One region of the Streptomyces sp. NPDC004435 genome, then DNA from elsewhere that is predicted to be linked to it. Evidence: riboswitches for the same ligand, from Rfam matches in the RefSeq annotation. Region 1 holds a riboswitch; the other holds the start of a gene.
The links. Region 1 has a riboswitch for cobalamin ahead of ACFYT9_RS18895 (CoA-acylating methylmalonate-semialdehyde dehydrogenase). Riboswitches for the same ligand answer to the same signal wherever they lie in the genome.
Positions count from the first base shown of each region.

Region 2: linked by a shared signal. The riboswitch ahead of ACFYT9_RS35960 (energy-coupling factor ABC transporter permease) and the one ahead of ACFYT9_RS18895 (CoA-acylating methylmalonate-semialdehyde dehydrogenase) in region 1 are both predicted to bind cobalamin.

Region 1 is NZ_JBIAMB010000009.1:265,288-269,736, forward strand. Features, by position in the region: gene ACFYT9_RS18895 (CoA-acylating methylmalonate-semialdehyde dehydrogenase) at 1-1,300, opposite strand, end outside; cobalamin riboswitch at 1,513-1,697, opposite strand; gene ACFYT9_RS18900 (cobalamin-binding protein) at 1,744-2,664, shown strand; gene ACFYT9_RS18905 (short-chain fatty acyl-CoA regulator family protein) at 2,668-4,074, opposite strand.
Region 2 is NZ_JBIAMB010000029.1:35,106-39,554, reverse strand. Features, by position in the region: gene dhaK (dihydroxyacetone kinase subunit DhaK) at 1-295, shown strand, start outside; gene dhaL (dihydroxyacetone kinase subunit DhaL) at 303-938, shown strand; gene ACFYT9_RS35965 (PTS-dependent dihydroxyacetone kinase phosphotransferase subunit DhaM) at 935-1,342, shown strand; cobalamin riboswitch at 1,536-1,730, shown strand; gene ACFYT9_RS35960 (energy-coupling factor ABC transporter permease) at 1,759-2,454, shown strand; gene ACFYT9_RS35955 (energy-coupling factor ABC transporter substrate-binding protein) at 2,454-2,798, shown strand; gene cbiQ (cobalt ECF transporter T component CbiQ) at 2,805-3,554, shown strand; gene ACFYT9_RS35945 (ATP-binding cassette domain-containing protein) at 3,551-4,393, shown strand.

The DNA.
Region 1 (4,449 bases):
CGGTGTTGACCCGGCGGGTGAACTCGCGGGCGGTGTCCCCGTCCCGGGTGAAGATCGCCACGCCGTTGCCGTACGGGTGCTCGCTGGGCAGCCGCAGCGCCTCGTCGAAGTCGGCGGCCCGGACGACGGAGAGGACCGGGCCGAAGATCTCCTCCTGGTAGACCCGCATCCGCGGGGTGACGCGGTCGAAGAGGGAGGCGCCGGCGAAGAAGCCGTCCTCGTGCCCGGCGAGGGCGAACCCGCGTCCGTCGACGACCAGTTCGGCTCCCTCGCCGACGCCGATGTCGACGTACCGGCGCACCCGGTCGAGCGCGTCCCGGCTGACCAGGGGACCGAAGTCGGCCTCGGGGTCGTCCGACCTGCCGATCCTGAGGCCGGCGATGCGCTCCTTCAGCGCGGCGACGAGGCGGTCCGCGGTCTCCTCGCCGACAGGCACGGCCACGGAGATGGCCATGCAGCGCTCGCCGGCCGAGCCGTAGCCGGCCCCGACGAGGGCGTCGACGGCCTGGTCGAGGTCGGCGTCGGGCATGACGATCATGTGGTTCTTGGCGCCGCCGAAGCACTGGGCGCGCTTGCCGTGGGCGGCCGCGGTGGCGTAGATGTGCGCCGCGATGGGAGTGGAGCCGACGAAGCCGAGGGCCTGCACGCGCGGGTCCTCGAGGAGGGTGTCGACGGCCTCCTTGCCGCCGTTCACCACGTTCAGCACGCCCGCCGGAAGCCCTGCCTCCAGGAAGAGTTCGGCGAGGCGGAGCGGTACGGAGGGGTCGCGCTCGGACGGCTTGAGGATGAAGGCGTTCCCGCAGGCCAGTGCGGGGGCCGCCTGCCACAGCGGAATCATGGCCGGGAAGTTGAAGGGCGTGATGCCCGCGACGACGCCCAGCGGGACGCGCAGCGAGTGCACGTCGATCCCGGTGCCCGCGTTGTCGGTGAACTCCCCCTTGAGCAGGTGGGGGATGCCGGCCGCGAACTCCACCACCTCCAGGCCGCGTTGGAGGTCGCCATGGGCGTCCGCCACGGTCTTGCCGTGCTCGGCGGAGAGCAGCCGGGCGAGGTTCTCCCGCTCGCCCTCGACGAGCTGGAGGAAGCGCAGGAGAACCCGGGCGCGCTTCTGGGGGTTCCACTCGCCCCACTCGCGCTGGGCCTCGACGGCGTCGGAGAGGGCGTGCTCGGTGTCGGCGCGCCCGGCCAGCGGGACGCGGGCCTGGACGGCGCCGGTGTTCGGGTCGTACACGTCGGCGTACAGGCCCGACGTGCCGGTGACGTGCTTTCCGCCGATGAAATGGGTGAGTTCACGGACCATGGATGCCTGCTCTCGTCAGGTGGGATCCGGGGATGGCGCGGCACACCGCCGCACGCGCCGGGTGGGGCGCGGAGCGAAGGGCATGCCTCGGGACAGCGACGGCGCGGGACCGTCGCAGAGCTAGGTGGACGCGGGAGACGCCGTCCGCTCCGCCGGATCACCAGGGTCGTGGGTACCAACCGGTGCCATGCGTGTCTGCTCCATCCTCGTGGACAACACGGAACGTCCGCGGCCGGTATCCTGACTCCCGGATCTCCGCGTGCCGCCCGCCTTCCCGACCGATCGGTCAGTGGCGTGTGGATGGCAGCACACTCCCCGGTCACAGTGGCGGGACCGTGCCGGACTCACACCGGCTTCCCTGCACCGCGGACCTTGTGCCCCGAAGATATAGTTGGACGTCCTAGTAAGTCCAGGGCCGTCACCCGCGCGCCTACAGTCGGCGCATGCGCATCGTCTCCCTGCTGCCGGCGGCCACGGACATCGTGGCCGACCTCGGACTCGCCTCCCACCTGGTCGGACGCACCCACGAATGCGACTGGCCGCCCGCCGAGGTCGCCTCCGTACCCGTCGTCACGCGGGCCGAATTCGACGCGAACTCGCTCAGCAGCCGGGAGATCTCGGCCGCGGTGGGCGGCGCGGAGCACCGCGGGTCCTCGCTCTACACCCTGGACACGGAAGCCCTCGCCGCGCTCGCTCCGGACGTCCTGCTCACCCAGGACCTCTGCCGGGTCTGCGCCGTGTCCTACGAGCCGGTCTCCCGCGCGGCGCGACTCCTGGACGCCGGCCCCCGCGTCCTGAGCCTGGAGCCCCGCACCCTGGACGACGTCCTCGACTGTCTCGTCACGGTGGGCGAGCTCCTGGGCGTCCGCGAGGCGGCCGAGCGCCGGCGGGCGGAGTGGCGCGGCCGGCTCGACGAGGTCCGGTCGGCCACGGCGGCCCGGCCGCGCCCGCGGGTCGTGGCCGTCGAGTGGCTCGACCCGCTCTGGCCCGCCGGGCACTGGGTGCCGGAGCAGATCGCCCGCGCGGGCGGCGAGGCGCTGCTCGCCGCCCCCGGGGAGCACACCGCGCCGATGACGTGGGAAGCGGTCCGGGCGGCCCGCCCGGACGTCCTTCTGCTGCTGCCGTGCGGGTTCCCTCCCGAACGGACCCTGACCGAGCTCGACCTGCTCACGGCGCTGCCCGGCTGGGCGGACCTTCCCGCCGTCCGCTCGGGCGAGGTGTGGGTCCTGGACGGGCCCGCCTACTTCAACCGGCCGGGACCTCGCGTCGTCCGGGGCGCGGAGGTCCTCGCCCACGTGCTGCACGGCGTACGGGTGGGGGAGCCCGTCACCGAGGCGGAGGCGCGGCGGCTGCCCCGGACCTGACGCCTACCTCTGGTCGCGGGCCACCGGGTACGGGACGAAGGTGCTGCTGCTCTCGTCGACGGCCAGCGTCCGGCCGAGGGGCGGGACGGCGCGCTGGGGACAGTCGAGGCGTTCGCAGAGCCGGCAGCCCATGCCGATCGGGGTGGCGGCCGAGGTGTTGTCGAGGTCGAGGCCGTCGGAGTACACGAGCCGGTGGGCGTGGCGGAGTTCGCAGCCCAGGCCGATCGCGAAGGTCTTGCCCGGTTCGCCCCAGCCGCCGCGGTGCCGGGTGACGGCCCGGGCGGTCCACAGGTACCGCTGCCCGTCGGGCATCGCCGCGATCTGGACGTGGATGCGGCCGGGCGCGGCGAATGCCTCGTACACGTTCCACAGGGGGCAGGTGCCGCCGGCGCGGGAGAAGTGGAAACCGGTGGCGGACTGGCGCTTCGACATGTTGCCGGCCCGGTCGACGCGGACGAAGGAGAAGGGCACCCCGCGCAGCCGGGGGCGCTGCAGGGTGCTCAGACGGTGGCAGACCGTCTCGTAGCCGAGCCCGAAACGGTCGGTGAGCCGCTCGATGTCGTAGCGGACCTCCTCGGCGGCCGTGTGGAAGGCGCCGTAGGGGAGGATCAGGGCGGCGGCGAAGTAGTTGGCGATGCCGATGCGGGCGAGGCGATGGGCGGGGGAGCCGGGCTCGAAGTCCTCGGTGGCGAGCCGGTCCAGCTCGTCGTCGTACTCCAGCAGGGCGAGCTGGGTGGCCATCCGGAAGGCCTGCTGGCCCGGCCGCAGCCGCCCGGAGAGGTGCAGCACCCGGCTCGCCGCGTCGTAGTGATGCAGCCGGTCGGAGTCGGCGGCGAGCCGGATCCGGTGCCGCTCGTCGAGCCGCCGGGCGAGGTTCTGGAGCACGTCCCCGGGGCGGATGCCGATCTCGCGGGCCAGCTTCTCGGCGGCGAGGTCGCTGTCGTGGAGGTAGTTCTGCCGCCGGTAGAAGAACTCCCGGATCTCCTCGTGCGGGGAGCGCGGCGCGGCGGCACCCGAGTCGTCCCGGCCGTCGGCCGCGTCGGCGAGCCGCTCGGCGAGCTGCTGGCTCCGGCGGCCGAGGTCGACGAGGACGGAGGCGACGGCCGGCATCCGCTGCGCCAGCTCGGCCAGGTCCGAGGCCGAGACCCGGGCGGAGGCGACCTCACCGGCCAGGGCCTCGCGCAGGTCGGCCACGAGCCGGCTGGTGTCGCGCTCGGAGAAGAACCCGGGATCGACGCCGAACGCCTCGGTCAGGCGCAGCAGCACCGGCACGGTCAGAGGGCGTGAGTCGTGTTCCATCTGGTTCAGGTAGCTCGGCGAGATCCCGAGGACCCGGGCCAGCTCGGCCTGGCTCATCCGCCGTTCCTCGCGCAGCCGGCGCAGGCGCGCCCCCGCGTACGTCTTGGCCACCCGTACTCCTCCGCCGTTCGCTCGACCGGCCCTCAGCGTACGCGCGAATCCGCCGTTGCCAAGCTTCGCAACCTTCGCAGATCGAGATCGGAAGATTCGCAGAACTTGGCGGTCCTCGCTCCTTGCTGGCACTGGGTGCCAGTGCCAGAGTGGAGCTGTGGCCGCCGGACCCCGGCGACCGAGGAGAACGATCAGGGCACGACGAGTGCCCTGACGTCGGAGATCCCGGCAGTTCCAGTCGGTCGACCGCGCGATTGCTCCGATCCCCTTCCGTGGGTCCGGCGGCTGCGATCCCTCTGTCGAGGCACATGGTGCCATCGGCTCCTGTTGTCCGGCGGGAGCGTTGGCATCTCACACGATTCAGGTGGCGGGACC
Region 2 (4,449 bases), on a different contig from region 1:
GATCGCCGAGGTCGCCGTCGACGCGGTCCTCGACGACCTGCGGCCGTCGGATCCGGTGCTGCTGCTGGTGAACGGCATGGGGGCGACGCCACTGCTGGAGCTGTACGGGTTCAACGCCGAGGTGCGGCGGGTCCTCGACGCGCGCCGGGTGCCGGTGGCGCGGACGCTGGTCGGGAACTACGTGACCTCGCTCGACATGGCGGGGTGCTCGGTGACGGTGTGCGCGGCGGACGAGGAGCTGCTGCGGCTGTGGGACGCGCCGGTGTCGACGGCCGCGCTGCGATGGGGCCGGTGAGGGGACGATGACGGAGACGTACGGCGCCGCGTTCGCGGTGCGCTGGATGGCGGCCGTGGCGGCGGCGGTGGAGCGGGAGGCCGGGCGCCTGACCGAGCTGGACGCGGCGATCGGCGACGCGGACCACGGCGCCAATCTGCGGCGCGGGTTCGCCGCCGTCGCCGACACGCTGGCGAAGGAGCCGCCCGCGACACCGGGCGCGGTCCTCGTGACCGCCGGGCGGCAGCTGATCTCCACGGTGGGCGGGGCCTCGGGGCCGCTCTACGGGACGCTGTTGCGCCGGGCCGGCAAGGCGCTCGGCGAGGGCGGGGAGGTCACGCGGGCCGAGCTCGCGGACGCGCTCGCGGCCGGGGTCGCCGCCGTCGGGCAGCTCGGCGGAGCCGTACCGGGCGACAAGACGATGCTGGACGCGCTGACCCCCGCCGTGGCGGCGCTGCCCGAGTCCTTCGCCGCGGCGCGCGCCGCGGCCGACGAGGGCGCGCTCGCGACCGTCCCGCTGCGCGCCCGCAAGGGCCGGGCCAGCTATCTCGGGGAGCGGTCGGTCGGCCACCAGGATCCGGGGGCGACCTCCTCGGCGCTGCTCTTCGCCGCGCTGGCGGAGACGGCGGAGGCGGCCGGAACAGGAGAGGGGGCGGGGCGGTGAGCGGGGGCAGGGTCGGGATCGTGCTGGTCTCGCACAGCGGCGCCGTCGCGGAGGCGGTCGCCGACCTGGCCCGGGGGCTCGCCGGCGGCGGCGACCTGGCGCCGGTCGCGGCGGCGGGCGGCGGGCCCGGCGGAGGGCTCGGCACCAGCGCCGACCTGATCGCCGAGGCCGCGAAGGCCGTCGACGCGGGCGCCGGGGTGGCCGTCCTGGTGGACCTGGGCAGTGCCGTACTGACGGTGAAGGCGCTCCTCGCGGAGGGCGACGAGCTTCCGGAGGGCACCCGGCTGGTGGACGCGCCCTTCGTGGAGGGCGCGGTGGCCGCGCTGGTGACGGCGAGCGCCGGCGGGGACCTGGACGCGGTCGCGGCGGCGGCCTCGGAGGCGTACGCCTACCGCAAGGTCTGACGCCCGCAGGTAAGCGGGGCGCCCCGGCCGGGTTCCACGCCGCCGGGGCGCCCTCGTCCGAGCAGCAGCAACGCACTAGGACACGTCCACGCTAGTGCGGGGGTCTGACAACGGGTCCCGCACGGCGCCGGGCCTTGGGAGATGTCCGAGCGCGAGTGACCGACCCCGCATTGTGATGAGGCAGGTCAACACACTAATGTCGCACCGCCTTGGTGTTCGGGAAACCGGTGCAGTACCGGTGCGGCCCTCGCCACTGTGATCGGGAGGTCCGGCTCCATCCCCTCGGGGAAGCCACTGTTCCGCCGCGGGAGACCGTCGCGGGATGGGAAGGCGGAGTCGGGCGTCATGACCGTCAGCCAGGAGACCGGCCAGGGCGCGTTGTCCATCCACGAGGTGCTGGAGAGGGTCTCCCGATCATGCATATCGCCGAGGGGTATCTGCCCCCCGTCCATGCGGCCGCCTGGGGCGTCGCATCGGCCCCGTTCGTCGTCCACGGCGTCCGCGCGCTCACCCGCGAGGTGCGCGCCAACCCCGAGTCCACCCTGCTGCTCGGCGCCGCCGGCGCCTTCACGTTCGTCCTGTCCGCGCTCAAGCTGCCGTCGGTGACGGGCAGTTGCTCCCACCCTACGGGTACGGGACTGGGCGCGATATTGTTCCGGCCGCCGATCATGGCGGTCCTCGGCACCATCACGCTCCTCTTCCAGGCGCTGCTGCTCGCCCACGGCGGGCTGACCACGCTGGGGGCGAACGTCTTCTCGATGGCGATCGTCGGCCCCTGGGCGGGGTACGGCGCCTATGTGCTGCTGAAGCGGTCCGGGGCGCCGCTGATGGTGAGCGTCTTCTTCGGCGCGTTCGTCGCCGACCTGTCCACCTACTGCGTGACCAGCGTCCAGCTGGCCGTCGCTTTCCCCGACCCGGGCACCGGCATCGCGGGGTCGCTGGCGAAGTTCGGCTCCATCTTCGCGGTGACGCAGATCCCGCTCGCCGTGAGCGAGGGCCTGCTGACCGTGCTGGTGGTGCGGCTGCTCATGCAGTCCAGCAAGGGTGACCTGCTGCGTCTCGGCGTGCTCACCCGGACGGAGTCGAAGCGACGCGAGGAGGCGGCGGCGTGATGAGCCGGAACGCGAAGATCAACACCCTGCTGCTGGCGCTCGTGGCGGCGCTGGCGGTCCTGCCCCTGGTGCTCGGGCTCGGCGACCACAAGGAGGAGCCGTTCGCCGGCGCGGACGCGGAGGCCGAGACGGCGATCACCGAGATCAAGCCGGACTACGAGCCGTGGTTCAGCCCGCTCTACGAGCCGCCGTCCGGCGAGATCGAGTCGGCGCTGTTCGCCCTCCAGGCGGCCCTCGGCGCCGGTGTCCTCGCCTACTACTTCGGCGTGCGGCGCGGTCGCCGGCAGGGCGAGGAGCGGGCCGCGGCCCGTGAGGAGAGCGGCGCCCCGGGCGCGGACGCGTAGCCGCGGATGCTGCCGATCGACGCGGCGGCGCACAGCAGTCGCTGGCGCCGCCGTCATCCGGCGGAGAAGGCCGCGCTCGGCTTCGGTCTGACGCTCTGCGCGGTGTGTCTGCCGCCGTGGCCGGGGGCGCCCCTGATCGCGGCGGCCACCCTCGCCGTCCTGCTCGGCCCGGCCGGTGTGCCGGGCCGGCAGCTGTGGCGGGCCTTCCGGATCCCCCTGGGCTTCTGCGTCACCGGAGCCGTTCCGCTGCTGTTCGCGGTGGGCGGGCCCGGGGGCGCCGTGGCCTGGGCTCCGGACGGGCCCGTGCACGCCGGAGAGCTGCTGCTGCGGACGGCGTCGGCCTCGCTGGGCGTGCTGCTGTTCGCGTTCACCACACCGGTGTCGGACGTGCTGCCGCGCCTGGTCGGGGCCGGGGTGCCGGCGCCGGTGGTGGACGTGGCCCTGGTGATGTACCGGATCGTCTTCCTGCTGCTCGACGCCCAGGCCAAGGTGCGTCAGGCGCAGGCGGCGCGGCTCGGGGCAACGACCCGGGCGGCCGTGTGGCGGTCGCTGGCCGGGCTCGGCGCGACCTCGTTCGTGCGGGCCTTCGACCGGGCGCAGCGGCTCCAGACCGGTCTCGCCGGGCGCGGTTACGACGGGACGCTGCGGGTGCTGCTGCCCGAGGCCCCGGTCTCCCGCCCGTTCCTCGCGGCGACGGCCGGCCTCCTCGCGGGGCTCGTCGCCCTCACCCTCGTACTGGAAAGGTTCCTCGCATGACGGCCCCCACCCCGGTCGTGGAGTTGGTGCGCGCGGGTTTCGCGTACGAGGACGGGCCGGCCGTCCTCTCCGGTGTCGCCTTCGCGGTGACGGAGGGCCGGGCGATCGCGCTGCTCGGGCGCAACGGCGGCGGGAAGACGACGCTGCTGCGGCTGCTGAGCGGCGGGCTGCGCTGCGGGGAGGGGGCGCTGCTCCTGGACGGTACGGAAGTGGCGTACGACCGGAAGGGGCTGACCCGGCTGCGGACCTCGGTGCAGCTGGTGGTGCAGGATCCGGACGACCAGCTCTTCGCCGCCTCGGTGGCGCAGGACGTGTCCTTCGGGCCGATGAACCTGGGGCTGCCCGAGGAGGAGGTGCGGCTGAGGGTCGCCGAGGCGCTGGAGGCGCTGGACATCACGGCGCTCGCGGACCGGCCGACGCACCTGCTGTCGTACGGGCAGCGCAAGCGTGCGGCGATCGCCGGCGCGGTCGCGATGCGGCCCCGGGTCCTGATCATGGACGAGCCGACGGCGGGCCTCGACCCGCACGGCCAGGAGCGCCTCCTGGAGACCCTGGAGCGGCTGCGGGCGGCGGGCACCACGGTGGTCATGGCCACGCACGACGTGGACCTGGCGCTGCGGTGGGCCGACGAGGCCGCCGTGCTCTCCCCCGCCGGGCTGCGCACCGGCCCGGCCGCCGTGCTCCTCGCGGACGAGGCCCTGCTCGACGCGGCCCGGCTGCGACGTCCGTGGGCGGTGCCGGTCGAGCGGCTGCTCAGGGAGCGGGGGCTGCTGCCGGAGGGCGTACCGGGCCCCCGGACGGCGGAGGATCTGGACGCCCTGCTGGACCGGGTGGGCTGAGGGCCCGTCGGGAGCGCCCCGGGGTTACGGCGCGGGGAGGCCCCGCCGGGCGTCCG